4 regions of the uncultured Citricoccus sp. genome follow, and region 1 is predicted to be linked to each of the others. Evidence: riboswitches for the same ligand, from Rfam matches in the RefSeq annotation. Region 1 holds a riboswitch; each other region holds the start of a gene.
What was found. A riboswitch is a leader RNA that binds a small molecule or an ion and turns the genes downstream of it on or off. The one in region 1 is predicted to bind S-adenosylmethionine.

Region 1 (3,258 bases):
CTGGGTGTCGCGCCCCGCGGCCGCGAGCGCCAGCGCCGCGTCCAGGTCACGTCCGGCGGCACGGACCAGTTCCTCGGCGGTGGCCTGCTGGGCGGACAGCTCGCCGATGATCCCCAGGAGCTGGTCGTCCTCCCGCGGGGTGAGCCCGCCCGCGGTGTTCGGTGACCGGCGCCGGCGCTTCGTCTGGTCGACCCCGTCCCTCAGCGCGGCCCGCCCGACCCCGGCGAGCAGGGCCATCAGGGTGGCCTCGTGGTGCAGCGGCACGTGCCCGTCGGCCGGTGGCAGCGCCAGCAGCTCCTCGACGCCGGCCCGGTCGAACTCGACCGTGCCGGTACCGGTCAGCCGCTGGCCGAACCCGTCCCAGTCGTCCTTGACGAGCGTCCGCGGTTGACGGACCCTCACGACGGCGAGCGCCAGCCGCGCGGAGCCCGGGGAGCCTCCGGGGGCACCGGACGCCAGGTTCTGCCGGGAACCGCCGCGACGGCGCCCGGGCAGGGGAACGGCGTCGTCGAGGCGGGCCGTCGCCAGGGTCCACGTGGCGAAGATGCTGCCGGTGGTGTAGTACTTGCGGCCGCTGATCCGCAGCTGGCCGCCCTCGTCCCGGGAGACGGTCGTGTCCATCTCGCCCAGCGCCGGCCCGCGGGCCTCGGACAGCGCGCTGCCGGCCAGTTCGCCGTCCGCCACCCGTTCCAGCCACCTCGTGCGCAGGGCCTCGTCCGGCTGGGCGAGGACGTGCTCGACGAAGCTGAGGTGGCTACGGACCAGGTGCGCCGTGTTCGCGTCCACCGCGGCGAGGTCCATCAGCAGGCGCAGCATGTCCTCCTGCCCGGCACCGGAGCCCCCGGCCTCCACCGGGACGGTGAGCGTGCCGATCCCCACCGCACGGAGCTGCTCGAGAGCGGCGAAGGGCAGGTGACGGCCGGCCTCCCGGGCCGGTTCCCCTCGGGCGATGTCCTGGAGGGCGGGGGCGAACCGCCCGGCCAGGTCCTGGTAGGTGGTGGCGTGCACGGTCGAGGTCATGGAATCTCCCATCGGTCCCGGCGGTAGCACCCGGTCCCCTGTCAAGGGCGGGTTGCTGCGGCGTCGTCGATCCGGGTCTCTCGGCCGCTCTGGATGGCTATGGCTCCATGGGAACAGCCCCGGCACCCCGGTCCGCCACGATGTGACGTTTTGTGTCGAACGCCGTTCCGGTGCCGGATTGACAGGACTCCCCCACGACCTGATTGACTGGACGCGCAACCATCCAGAGCGGCCGAGAGATCTGGCTCCGTGACGCCGCAGCAACCCTCCGCTTCACCGGGCAAGGGTGCTCATGCCAGAAGCGATGGAGAGTGATCACCATGACTGCCCTTGCCGAACTGAGCCCTGCCGGCCGCGCCCCCGCGCGGGCCCGGGGCGCCGCCACCGCCCCGGACGCACCGGAGAGCCTTGCGGTGGAGTTCCGCGGCGTCGGCCGCGCGTTCCCCACCGCCGAGGGCCCCCGGGCCGTGTTGCGGGACATCACCCTGACCGTGGAACCCGGCGAGGTGCTGGCCATCCTCGGCGCCTCCGGTTGCGGCAAGTCCACCCTGCTGCGGGCCGCCGGCGGACTGGACACCGGCAACTCCGGGGACATCCTCATCGGCGGCGAGCCGGTCACCGCCCATGACCCACGCACCGCCGTCGGCTTCCAGGAACCGCGCCTGATGCCCTGGCGCACCCTGCACCAGAACGTGGCCCTGGGCCTGCCGCACGGCACGGGCCGCAGCGAGGGCCGGAAGCGCGTGGACGAGCTGCTCGATCTCGTCGGGCTGGGCGCCCACGCCGATCACCGGCCCCGCGAGGTCTCCGGCGGCATGGCCCAGCGGACCTCGCTGGCCCGGGCACTGGCCCGGCGCCCCGGCGTCCTGCTGCTGGACGAACCGTTCGGCGCCCTCGACGCGCTGACCCGGCTGAAGATGCAGGACCTGCTCCTGGACATCCACGCCCGCACGGCCACCACCATCCTGCTGGTCACCCACGACGTGGACGAGGCACTGCAGCTGGCCGACCGCATCCTGCTGCTCGGCAAGGATCCCGGCGCCGCTGCCGGGGCCACCGCCCGCAAGGTCCTCACCGTGCCCGGGACGCGTCCGCGCCCCCGCAGCTCAGCCGAGCTGGCCGCGCTGCGCTCGGAGCTGCTCGACGGCCTCGGCGTCGACGCCCACCGGCACTGACCGCTCCGGTGCCGCACCGGCGGCACCGCCCCGCCGACTCTGACCGGCGCCCACTGTCCCCGGACCGCCCCCTGCTCGACCCTTCCGCCCCTCTTGTTCCACCCTCCCCGCCCCCGTGCGATCCCCTGTCCTGAAAGGCACCACCATGCGCTCCCGACTCACGCTCTCCGCCGCGGTCCTCGCCGTCTCCGCCCTCGCCCTCACCGGGTGCGTGGCCGGGGAGGGTTCGGGCGGTGACGCCGCCGAGGCCGGTGCCCCGGCTGGCGGTGCCAAGACCCTGGACATCGACTTCGCCACCTACAACCCGCTCTCCCTGGTCATCAAGGAGAAGGGCTGGCTGGAGGAGGAGCTCTCCGACGAGGGCGTCACCGTCAACTGGGTCCAGTCCGCGGGGTCCAACAAGGCCAATGAGGCGCTGCGCGCGGAGGCCGTCGACGTCGGCTCCACCGCCGGCTCCGCGGCCCTGCTGGCCCGCGCCAACGGCACCGAGATCAAGACGATCGGCCTCTACTCCCAGCCGGAGTGGGCGGCCCTGGTCACCACCGCCGACTCGGGCATCACGGAGGTCACCGACCTGGTGGGCAAGAACGTGGCCGCCACCAAGGGCACGGACCCGTACTTCTTCCTCATCCAGGCCCTCGAGGAGGCCGGAGTGGACCCCTCCGAGGTCACCGTCCAGAACCTGCAGCACGCCGACGGCAACTCCGCCCTGGCCAACGGCTCCGTGGACGCCTGGTCCGGACTGGACCCGATCATGGCCGGTGCCGAGGCCGAGGGCGCCGAGCTGTTCTACCGCAACGTGGACTTCAACACGTACGGCTTCCTCAACGCCACCGAGTCCTTCCTCGAGAAGTCCCCCGAGCTGGCCCAGGCCGTGCTGGACGTCTACGAGAAGGCGCGCGCCTGGGCGCTGGAGAACCCCGAGGAGACCGCCGCGATCCTCGCCGAGGTCGCCGGCCTCGAGGAGGACGTGGCCACCACCGTCATCCAGGAGCGCTCCAACCTGGACGTGGACCCGGTCCCCGGGCAGGCCCAGCTCGACGTGCTCGAGAGGGTCGGCCCC
Region 2 (3,258 bases), on a different contig from region 1:
GACGGCCCCCGCGCCCAGACGGCGCAGCCAGCGGTCCCGGAAGGCCGCGTCCGGGTGGCCCAGCACGTTCTCCTGGTTGATCAGGTGGGCACGCAGCGCCTGGGTCAGGTTGGAGTCCGCGGCGGCGAGCTCGACGATCAGCTCCGCGGACTGGGCGAAGCTCAGGCCGGCGCCGCCGTACTCCACCGGCACGCGCAACGAGGTGAAGCCGGCCTCGGCGAGGCGGCGCACGGCGTCGCGGTCGATGATCCGGTCCGCCTCCCGCGCGGCCGCGCTCGATGCGATGGACCGGAAGACCGGGTCCAGGCGCTCGCGGACCTGCACGAACCGCGCTGCGGACCGGTCGGCGGGGTGGTCCGCGGGCCGGCCGGGTGTCCCTGCCGTGGCCGGGGAACCGGCGAGCGGGGCGCGTCGTTCGGATGTCGTGGTCATCATGCTCCTTCGGTGGTGGATGCGGTGGGCGCTCCCGCGCCGGCGGCCGTGGCGCCGGCCCGCGGGTCGGAGTTGCGGGCGGTGGAGTGGAACGGCGGGACGGTGCCGTTGATCCGGTGGTCCCCGACCGCCTGGGTGCGGTAGATCAGCGGGGTGTGGCTGGCGACGGTGCGGGCGTTCAGCCAGTGCCGGTGCAGGTGCCGCGAGGCGTCCGTGGCGGAGGCGCCACCGGACTCGAAGATCTGGTTCGTGGCCTCGAGGATCAGCTCCGAGACCACGACGGTGGCCTCGGACAGGGCGACGTTGGCGCGGGTGTGGGCGTCCAGCACCACCGGGTCCTCGAGGTCCAGGTGGCCGCGCACGCTCCGGTAGGAGTCCTCGACGACGGCGGCGGCACCGGTCACGATGTGCCGGGCGGCGGAGACCTTGGCGGAGACGGAGCCGATGACCTGGTGGACCAGCGGGTCCTCGGCAGGGGTCTCGGCGGTGGCGTGGTCGTAGGTGCGCCGGCGAGCGCGCACGAAGTCCGTGATCGAGGACAGCGCGGCCACGCCGATGCCGGCCTGCGTGGCGGCCAGCACGACCCACAGCACCGCATAGGCCAGCACACCGGTGGGGACGTTGAACTCCTGGGTCCGGTGCGCACGCACGGGGACGTCGTCGAAGGTGGTGGTGCCGGAGGCGGTGAGTCGCTGTCCGAAGCCGTTCCAGTCATCGGTGCGCGTCACGCCCCGGTCCCTCGCGTCCACGATGGCGAAGATCGGTCCCTCGTCCTCGCGGCCGGGCCGGGTGGCCGTCACCAGCAGGTAGTCGGCGAAGACGGCCCCGGTGGAGTAGAACTTGTCCCCCGTGATCTCCGCGATCTCGGTGTCCCCGACCGCCGCGGCCGCCTGGGCGGTGTCCGGGTCCACGTCGACCCAGCGCACGGGACGCCTGCCCGCGGAGGGCGGCAACTCGACGAGGGCGTTGCCGAAGATCCTCCCCGCGGCCACCTCGGCGAGCCACCACTCCGACACTGCTCCCTGGGACTCGTTCTGGTGCTGCTCGGTGAACATGAAGTGCCCGTGCAGGGCCTGCGGCAGGTTCGAGTCCGCGGCGGCCAGGTCCACCAGCAGGCCGGTGAGCTGGGGAAGGCTGGCCCCGATCCCGCCGCGGTCGCGGGCGAGGCGGACCCGGGTGAATCCCGAGCCGCGCAGGTGCTCGATCGCGGCGAAGGCCAGTTCGTGGTCCTGCTCGCGCTGGTGGGCCCCTTCGGCGATGAGCCGGAAGACGGGGGCGAAGTGCTCGCTGAGCTGCGCGTCCGTGGGCGGTGTCCCGGCGGTGGCGGCCCTGAGCTCCTCGAAGCGGGGCAGTCCGGCCCGGGGGGCGTCACCGGGGACTGGGGTGTCCTGCGGGGTGGCGGTGTGGGTCACGAGGGAGCCTTTCGGTCATCCGTGGCACCCGGGGCCCGTGCGGGCCGCGCGGGGGATGCCCGGCCCGCGGCCGCGCGTGGTGTCCCCCGAGGTGGTGCCGTACTTGCCCGCAGCGGTCGCGTACGGGCCGAATCATCACCTGGAGCACCCCACTACGGAAGAGAGGGTTGCCGTCCGGCCAGCCAGGGCTTGACACCGGATCTCGTGATTCTGCAGCCACCGTAGGCGGCGGCCTGCGCCGGGCCAACCGTCGGGGTCATGTTTCGCCACCGCGGGTCACATAGCCCGCCCGTCCCGCTCGCGCACCCCGCGGATGACGCCCGATGACGCCATCAGGACATCGGCACCGGGTGACGTCGCCGGCACGGCATCCTCGTCACGGGGTGGGGCACGCCCCCCGGTGCGGGCGGTCCACCGCCCCTCGGTGGGCTCAGCCCGCCGCCGGGGCGCCGTCCCCGTCCTGCAGCGCCCGCAGGGTGTTCTTGCGGATCTTGCCGGTGGCGGTGCGCGGCAGCTCCTGCACGAACTCGACCCGGTCCGGGACCTTGAACCCGGCCAGGCCCTGCCGGCAGTGGGCCCGCAACTCGTCGGCGGTGACCTGCGCACCGGCCTCGGTCACCACGAACGCCACCGGGCGCTCACCCCACCGGTCGTCCTGGACACCCACCACGGCCACGTCGGAGACCTTCGGGTGGGCGTGCAGCACGCCCTCCACCTCGATGGAGGAGATGTTCTCCCCGCCGGAGATGATGATGTCCTTGGCCCGGTCCATCAGCTGGATGTAGCCGTCCGGGTACATCACCCCCAGGTCACCGGTGTGGTACCAGCCGCCCCGGAAGGCCTCCGCGGTGGCCTCGGGATTCTTGAAGTACTCCTTCATCACGCCGTTGCCGCGCAGCACCACCTCGCCGAGGGTCTCGCCGTCGGCGGGCACCCGGTTCAGGTCCGCGTCCATGACGGCCACCTCCCCGGCGTGCACCATGGGCACGCCCTGCCGGGCCATCAGCCGTGCCCGCTCGGCGGCGGGCAACCGCGCCCACGCCGGCTGCGGCTCGCAGATGGTGAACGGACCGTAGACCTCGGTCAGCCCGTAGACGTGCACGGGGGTGATGTTCAGCGACTCCAGCGCCTCGATGACCGACGGCGGCGGTGCGGCCCCCGCGGTGGTCATCCGCAGTTCCCGGTCCAGGGGGCGGGCGCGCTCGGACTCGTGGATCATGGCGCACACGATCGGCGCCCCGCACAGGTGGGTGATGCCCTCGTGGTCGAACGCGTCCCAGATGGCGTCCTGCCGCACGGCCCGCAGACAGACGTGGGTGCCCGCCGCGGACGTCACGGCCCACGGGGTGCACCAGCCGTTGCAGTGGAACATCGGCAGGGTCCACAGGTAGCGCGTGGCCCCGGTGTAGCCGTT
Region 3 (3,258 bases), on a different contig from region 1:
GCCTCGCGGCGGTCCGGGGCGAGGCGACAGTGGGTCATGGTGGCGGGATGACAGACCAACGAGCGCACGTCGCCCACGTTGGCCACGAGCTGGAACAGCTCCAGCGCGTCGATGAACGGGCCCACGGCCTCCGGTCCGGCCGCCAGGTCGAAGGAGAACACCGAGCCGGTGCCGTGCGGGAAGTCCCGCGCGGCGAGGGCGGCACTGGGGTGCCCGGGGATCCCCGGGTGGTGGACGCGCCCGACGGCGGGGTGCCCGGCCAGGTGCTCGGCCACCGTGAGGGCGGTGGTCCCGTGCCGGGCGATGCGGACCTCGAGGGTCTCCAGGCCCTGGATGAACTGCGCGGCGCTGGCCGGGGCGAGGGTCGGGCCGAGGTCGTGCAGGAACTTGCTGCGGGCCAGCGCGAGGTACGCGCCGCGGCCGTGCCGGTCGACGAGCGTCTGCCCGCCGTAGCGAGCCTTGGGCCGGGCCAGTTGTGGCCACCGTTCCGGGGCCGCGCCGTAGTCGAAGGTCCCCCCGTCCACGATCGCCCCACCGAGCACCGTGCCGTGCCCGCCGAGGAACTTCGTGGCCGAGTGCACCACCACGTCAGCGCCGTGCTCCAGTGGCCGGTACAGGGCCGGCGTGGCCAGCGTGCTGTCCACGATCACCGGCACGCCGGCGCCGTGGGCGATGTCCGCCAGCGCCGGCAGGTCCGGCAGGGTGGCCAGCGGGTTGGTGATGGCCTCGAGGAAGAACGCGCGGGTGTCCGGCCGGATCGCCGCGGCCCACGCCACCGGGTCCGCGGGGTCGGCGAACGTGACCTCAATGCCGAAGTCGGCGAAGGTGTCCGTCAGCAGGTCCACCGTCCCGCCGTAGAGCTGACTGGAGGCGACCAGGTGCTTGCCGGCGTGGAGCAGGGTCAGCAGGGACAGGGCGACGGCGGCCTGGCCGGTCGCGGTGCCGATGGCCCCGATCCCGCCCTCCAGGGCCGCCAGCCGGTTCTCGAACACGGCCACGGTCGGGTTGCCCGTGCGGCTGTAGGTGAAGCCCGGGGTCTCCAGCCGGAACATCGAGGCGGCCGTGGCGTGGTCCGGGAAGCGGTAGGCCGCCGTCTGGTGGATGGGCACGGCCACCGGCCAGTAGGGGGCCTCGGGCTCGTAGCCGGCGTGGATCTGTTCCGTGGCGTGATGATTCATTTGATCCTCCATCGATCCTGGCGGTAGCACCGTGCCGGCCGGTCCCGGTGTCCCGGGTCGGTTGGCTGGTTGCTGCGGCGTCGTCGAGCCAGATCTCTCGGCCGCTCTGGATGGTGTGGTGGGCCAATCCCACTCGATGGACCCGGTGGGAGTCCAGCGGCGGGCGGGCAGGTGCGTCACAAAACCGCACGTCGGGACATCTTCGGGCCGGACGGTCGCGTCGGCCGCTGCGGCCGGCGTCGGGACCGGGTTTGTGACAGGTTGTGACGGGGCCGGGAGGTGTCGGCCGGTCCGCCCACCGGCCGCTCAGTCCTTCAGTCCGGGTGGGTTCAGCGCGGAGGCGTCGATTCCCTCCTCGGCCAGACCCCACTGCTGGAGGATCTGCCCGTACACTCCGGTTTCAATCAAGTGGTCCAGTCCTGACTGGGCGGCCTCACCCAGCCCCGTGCCCTTCTGCACGGCCACCGAGATGTGCGCAGTGTCGGGCCAGCCGCCGGCCACCAGTCCGACCAGCCGGGTCTGTCCCGTCTGGGCGGCCTTGTAGGCACCGGTCGAGTTGGGACCGAAGGTGGCGTCGGCCCGGCCGGCCTGCAGCGCGAGGCCGGCGGCGGAGTCGTCCTCGTAGTACTGCAGGTCCACCGGATCCAGTCCGGCCTTTCGGTTCTGCCGATCCCACGCCATCAGAACTTTCTCCTGGTTGGTGCCGGACCCCACGATGACCCTCAGACCCGCCACGTCCTTCGCCTCGGTGATCTGTTGGATGTCCGAGTCCGAGGTTACGTAGAACCCGAGCTTGTCCTCGCGGTAACTGGCCATGTCGTACTTCTGCTTGCGCTCGTCCGTCACCGTGACGTTGGAGATGACGGCCTCGTACTTGCCGGACTCCAGGCCCAGGGGCCAGTCCTCCCAGGCGACGGGGACTAGCTCCAGCTCCAAGCCGAGGGAGTCGGCGAGGGCGGAGGCGATGTCCGGATCGCTGCCGACGGGCGTCGCATTGTCCGTGGCGTAGACCGAGAGCGGAGCCGAGTAGGGGACGGTGGCGACGGTGAGCCTGCCATCGGCGGACACCGCTTCCGGGACCAAGGCAGCCGCCTCCTCGGACGCCGTGGCCCCGGGGCGTTCGCGGTCCGGGGACAGGTCCACCGTGGTGCCGCTGCCGATATCGACCTCGGCGGCACCGGTGGCGGCGCTGCTACCGGGATCGGAGCAGGCGGTCAACCCGAGCAGTGCGGCCAGCCCGGTGGCGGTGAGCGCGGTGAGACTCCGGTGGCGGTTCCGGGGCCGCGGGACGGTGCGGAGGGTGGTGGTCATGCTGGGGGTCCTCTCAGGTGGTGGCCGGCAAGGCCGGCCGGCCGGTGTCGTGGTCTCGGTGGGCTGCGCGGGTCCCGATGGCGGCGCACGAGTCGCCCGTGCCGTCCGCAGCTCCTGCGTCAGAGCCCTCGCCCTCGGGCCAGTCCAGGCCCAGGTGCTCGCGCAGGGTGTCCCCGGCGTACTCGGTCGGGTACACACCTCGGTCCTGCAGTGCGGGGACAAGGTGGTTGACGATGTCGTCGAGCCCGGAGGGGATCAGCCACGGGGTGATGTTGAACCCGTCCACGGCACCGAGCCGGGCGTACTCGGCCAACCGGTCGGCCACCTCGGCGTAAGAGCCGGAGAACGTCCGGGCGGCACCCCGGGAGGAACGTTCACGGACGAACTGCAGGATGTTCTGGCCCTTCTCCGCGGCCTCACGCCGCCACGCGCCGGTCAGCTCTGCGGCCTTCGCGCCCTGAAATCCGCTGCCCCGGGTCACGTCGGTCTCATCCACGGCCGGGGCAATCTCCGGCAACGGGCCCTCGGGATCGACCCCGTCCAGGGGCCGGCCCCAGAACTGCTCGAGGTAGGCGATCGCCTGCTGCGGGCCGACCTGATGACTGCGTACCCACTCCAGCTTCTCCTGCGCCTCCCGGACGGTCGGGGCGAGTACGAACTCGGTGCCGGGCATGATCTTCACCGCGCCGGCCGGCCGCCCGGCCCTCACGGTGCGCTCGGTGATGTCCCTCCGGAAGGCCAGGGCATCGTCGAGGGCGTTGTGGGCTGA
Region 4 (3,258 bases), on a different contig from region 1:
AGCAGCCGCCCAGCATGTTGGGGGCCACCACGAACCACTGATCGGTGTCCACCGGCGCGCCCGGTCCGATGATGCCCTCCCACCAGCCGGCCTCCGGTTCCCCGGTGGAGGCGGCCACGTGGGTGGAACCGGTCAGGGCGTGCAGCACCAGCACGGCGTTGGACCTGTCCGCGTTCAGCGTGCCCCAGGTCTCGTAGGCGATCTCCACGGCGGGCAGGTGACCGCCGGCCTCGAAGTCGAAGGCGCCGATCCGCCGGGAGTGCAGGCCGCCGTCGGGAAGGGCGGTGCGGGTCTGGTGGGGGCTGGTCATGGTCATGGGGGTCCCTCCGTGCCTCACGCGCTGACGTTGGCGGCGGCGAACCCCTCCTCGAGGTCCGCCAGGATGTCATCGATGCTCTCCACGCCCACCGAGAGCCGGACCAGGCCGGGGGTGACACCGGCGGCGCGCTGCTCGGCCTCCGTCAACTGGGAGTGCGTGGTGGAGGCCGGGTGGATGACGAGCGAACGGATGTCGCCGATGTTGGCCACCTGGTGGTGCAGGCGCAGGGCGTCCACGAACCGCGCGCCGGCCTCGCGGCCACCGGCGATCTCGAAGGACACGAAGCCGCCGGCGCCCTGGGGCAGGTACTGCTGCGCGCGCTCGTACCAGGGGCTGGACGCCAGGCCCGGGTAGATCACGGCCTCGGCCTGGGCGTGGCCGTCCAGGTAGTCGGCGACCCTCTGCGCGTTGGCCACGTGACGCTCCATCCGCAGGGACAGGGTCTCCAGGCCGAGGTTGAGCAGGAAGGCGTTGAACGGGCTGATCGAGCTGCCGAGGTCGCGCAGCAACTGCACGCGGGCCTTCAGGATGTAGGCGAGGTTGGCACCGAGGATGCCCCCGACGCCCAGGTCCCGGGCGAACACCAGTCCGTTGTAGCTCTCGTCCGGGGTGTTGAAGCCCGGGAAGCGCTCCGGCTGGGAGGCGTAGTCAAAGGTCCCGGCGTCCACGATGACCCCGCCCATGGCCACGGCGTGGCCGCCGAGGTACTTGGTGGCCGAGTGCACGACCACGTCCGCGCCGTGCTCGATGGGCCGCAGCAGGTAGGGGGTGGCCAGGGTGTTGTCCACGATGAACGGCACGCCGGCGGCGTGGGCGACGTCGGCGATGCCCCGCAGGTCCGGCACGTCCCCGCGCGGGTTGCCGAGGGACTCGGCGAACAGCAGCTTCGTGGTGTCCCGGACGGCGCCCGCCCACTCCTCCAGGTCGTCCGGGTCCTGGACGAAGGTGGTGGTGATGCCGATCTTGGCCAGGGTGTGCTTGAACAGGTTCTGGGTGCCGCCGTAGAGGGAGGCCGAGACCACCACGTGGTCCCCCGCACCGGCGAGGTTGAGCACGGAGAAGGTGGTGGCCGCCTGCCCGGAGGCCAGCAGCAGGGCGCCCACCCCGCCCTCGAGGGCGGCGATCTTGCCCTCCACGGCCTCCTGGGTCGGGTTGCCGATGCGGGTGTAGATGGGCCCGAGGTCCTTCAGGGCGAACCGGTCGGCGGCGACCTCGTGGGAGGGGAAGTCGAAGGAGTTGGACTGGATGATCGGCAGCGCGGTGGCGCCGAAGGGGTTGACCTCCGGGATGCCGGCGTGCACCTGCCGGGTCTCGAAGCCCCAGTTCGCGGCGGAGTCCGTGGCGCCGGCCGGGTCGGTGTCCGGGGTGGCCTGGTTCGGGGTGTCAGTCATCGACATGGCTCCTGTATCCGTCCAGGGCCACCCGGTGGCATCACGGTGCCGTGAAGCATGCCGCGCCGTGGTGGCCCGCGCTTGCAGGTGCCGGTCGACACCCGCCTGGTCCTCACCCGGGGCACCCCACCGCGAGCTGGAGGGTTGCCGGCCAGCAAGCCGGGGCTCGATGCTGGCGCTCATGACCTGCGCCCAGTCTGCCAGATCGGTGCGAGCGGGTCATCCCGTTCGGTCACAGTGTGACCGCGGCCCCGCCGGAGTGTGATCTGCGCAACTTTTCAAGTGAGGGTAACCTAAGCGATCTCCGCCACGGGGAAGTGGGACGATATGGGCATGATGCGCCTTGATCACGTCTCGTACGCCGTCGGCCCCGAAGAGGGCCTCCCCGCCGCGGTGGCCCGGATCGCCGATGCCCTGGGCATCGAGCGAGTCAAGGGCGGGGTCCACCCCCGCTTCGGCACCCGCAACGCCATCTTCCCGTTGCGCAAGCACCAGTACCTGGAGGTCGTCGAGGTACTCGACCACCCCTCCTCCGGCAAGGCCCCGTTCGGACAGGCCGTGCGCGCCCGCTCCGAGATGGGCGGCGGCTGGATGGGCTGGTGCGTGGCCGTGGACGACCTGGCCCCGTTCGAGGAACGGCTCGAGCGCCAGTCCGTTCCGGGCAACCGCAAGTTCCCGGACGGCCGCGAGCTGACCTGGCGCCAGATCGGCATCAAGGGCCTCATCGCCGACCCGCAGGTGCCCTACCTGCTGCGCTGGGATGACGGCATGGAGGAGCTGCACCCCTCCCGCGCCGCGGAGCCGCAGGCGGAGCTGTCCTCCATCACGATCGCCGGATCGCGGGACCGGGTGCGGGGCTGGCTGGGACTGGACGACCCCGAGCAGAGGGTCGAGGACCTCAACGTCATCTACGAGTCCCCCTCCGGCACGCCCGGCATCCTCGAGGTCACCTTCGAGACCCCCAAGGGCACCGTCACCCTCTGACGCGCCCCGCGGCCCCCGCCCCCTCCCGGCCCCCGGCCCGGTGGGCGGGGGCCTTCGCGTCCAGGACGCCCGCCGGTCCCGCGTGGAGCCGACCGGAACAGGCGGCGCGGGCCGGGCTCAGGTGCCGAACAGCCCCAGCCGGGCCAGGGCCGGGTAGGCCACGAACCCGGTCACGTCCAGCAGCAGGTGGGCCACGACCAGGGGCATCACGCGCCGGTAGCGCACGTACAGCGCACCGAACACCAATCCCATGAGCAGGTTCCCCACTCCCGGCCCGATCCCCTGGTACAGGTGATAGGCCCCGCGCAGGACCGCGCATCCCACCACCACGGTCGTGGCGTTCAGGGGGACGACGGCGCCGCTCGCCCAGGTGCGCAGCCCACCGGGCTCGCCGGGCCGGGCCGGGTCCAGCCCGGACCTCAGTTGCTGCAGGTAGCCGAGCCGGTCGAAGAGCCAGGCCACCACGATGACCTCCTCCAGCAGCGCGTGCCGCAGCGCGGAGAGCACCAGGACCGGGGTGGTCCACCAGTACTCGTCCAGCGCGCTGCCCACGATGGCCGTGGT

Region 2: another riboswitch for S-adenosylmethionine. It lies ahead of Q0283_RS02775 (acyl-CoA dehydrogenase); the one in region 1 lies ahead of Q0283_RS10150 (ABC transporter ATP-binding protein).
Region 3: another riboswitch for S-adenosylmethionine. It lies ahead of Q0283_RS12310 (O-acetylhomoserine aminocarboxypropyltransferase/cysteine synthase family protein); the one in region 1 lies ahead of Q0283_RS10150 (ABC transporter ATP-binding protein).
Region 4: another riboswitch for S-adenosylmethionine. It lies ahead of Q0283_RS17155 (O-acetylhomoserine aminocarboxypropyltransferase/cysteine synthase family protein); the one in region 1 lies ahead of Q0283_RS10150 (ABC transporter ATP-binding protein).

Annotation. Positions count from the first base shown of each region.
Region 1 covers NZ_CALMQR010000080.1:2,294-5,551, reverse strand. Annotated here, with positions in the region: gene Q0283_RS10155 (acyl-CoA dehydrogenase family protein) at 1-1,020, opposite strand, end outside; SAM riboswitch class I at 1,026-1,120, opposite strand; SAM riboswitch class I at 1,237-1,331, shown strand; gene Q0283_RS10150 (ABC transporter ATP-binding protein) at 1,332-2,195, shown strand; gene Q0283_RS10145 (aliphatic sulfonate ABC transporter substrate-binding protein) at 2,341-3,258, shown strand, end outside.
Region 2 covers NZ_CALMQR010000031.1:45,007-48,264, reverse strand. Annotated here, with positions in the region: gene Q0283_RS02780 (acyl-CoA dehydrogenase family protein) at 1-435, opposite strand, end outside; gene Q0283_RS02775 (acyl-CoA dehydrogenase) at 432-1,844, opposite strand; SAM riboswitch class IV at 1,939-2,054, opposite strand; gene Q0283_RS02770 (AMP-binding protein) at 2,275-3,258, opposite strand, start outside.
Region 3 covers NZ_CALMQR010000103.1:12,156-15,413, reverse strand. Annotated here, with positions in the region: gene Q0283_RS12310 (O-acetylhomoserine aminocarboxypropyltransferase/cysteine synthase family protein) at 1-1,178, opposite strand, end outside; SAM riboswitch class I at 1,184-1,295, opposite strand; gene Q0283_RS12305 (ABC transporter substrate-binding protein) at 1,485-2,489, opposite strand; gene Q0283_RS12300 (NtaA/DmoA family FMN-dependent monooxygenase) at 2,503-3,258, opposite strand, start outside.
Region 4 covers NZ_CALMQR010000152.1:12,858-16,115, forward strand. Annotated here, with positions in the region: gene Q0283_RS17150 (homoserine O-acetyltransferase) at 1-316, opposite strand, end outside; gene Q0283_RS17155 (O-acetylhomoserine aminocarboxypropyltransferase/cysteine synthase family protein) at 334-1,710, opposite strand; SAM riboswitch class IV at 1,783-1,897, opposite strand; gene Q0283_RS17160 (VOC family protein) at 2,038-2,694, shown strand; gene Q0283_RS17165 (CPBP family intramembrane glutamic endopeptidase) at 2,812-3,258, opposite strand, start outside.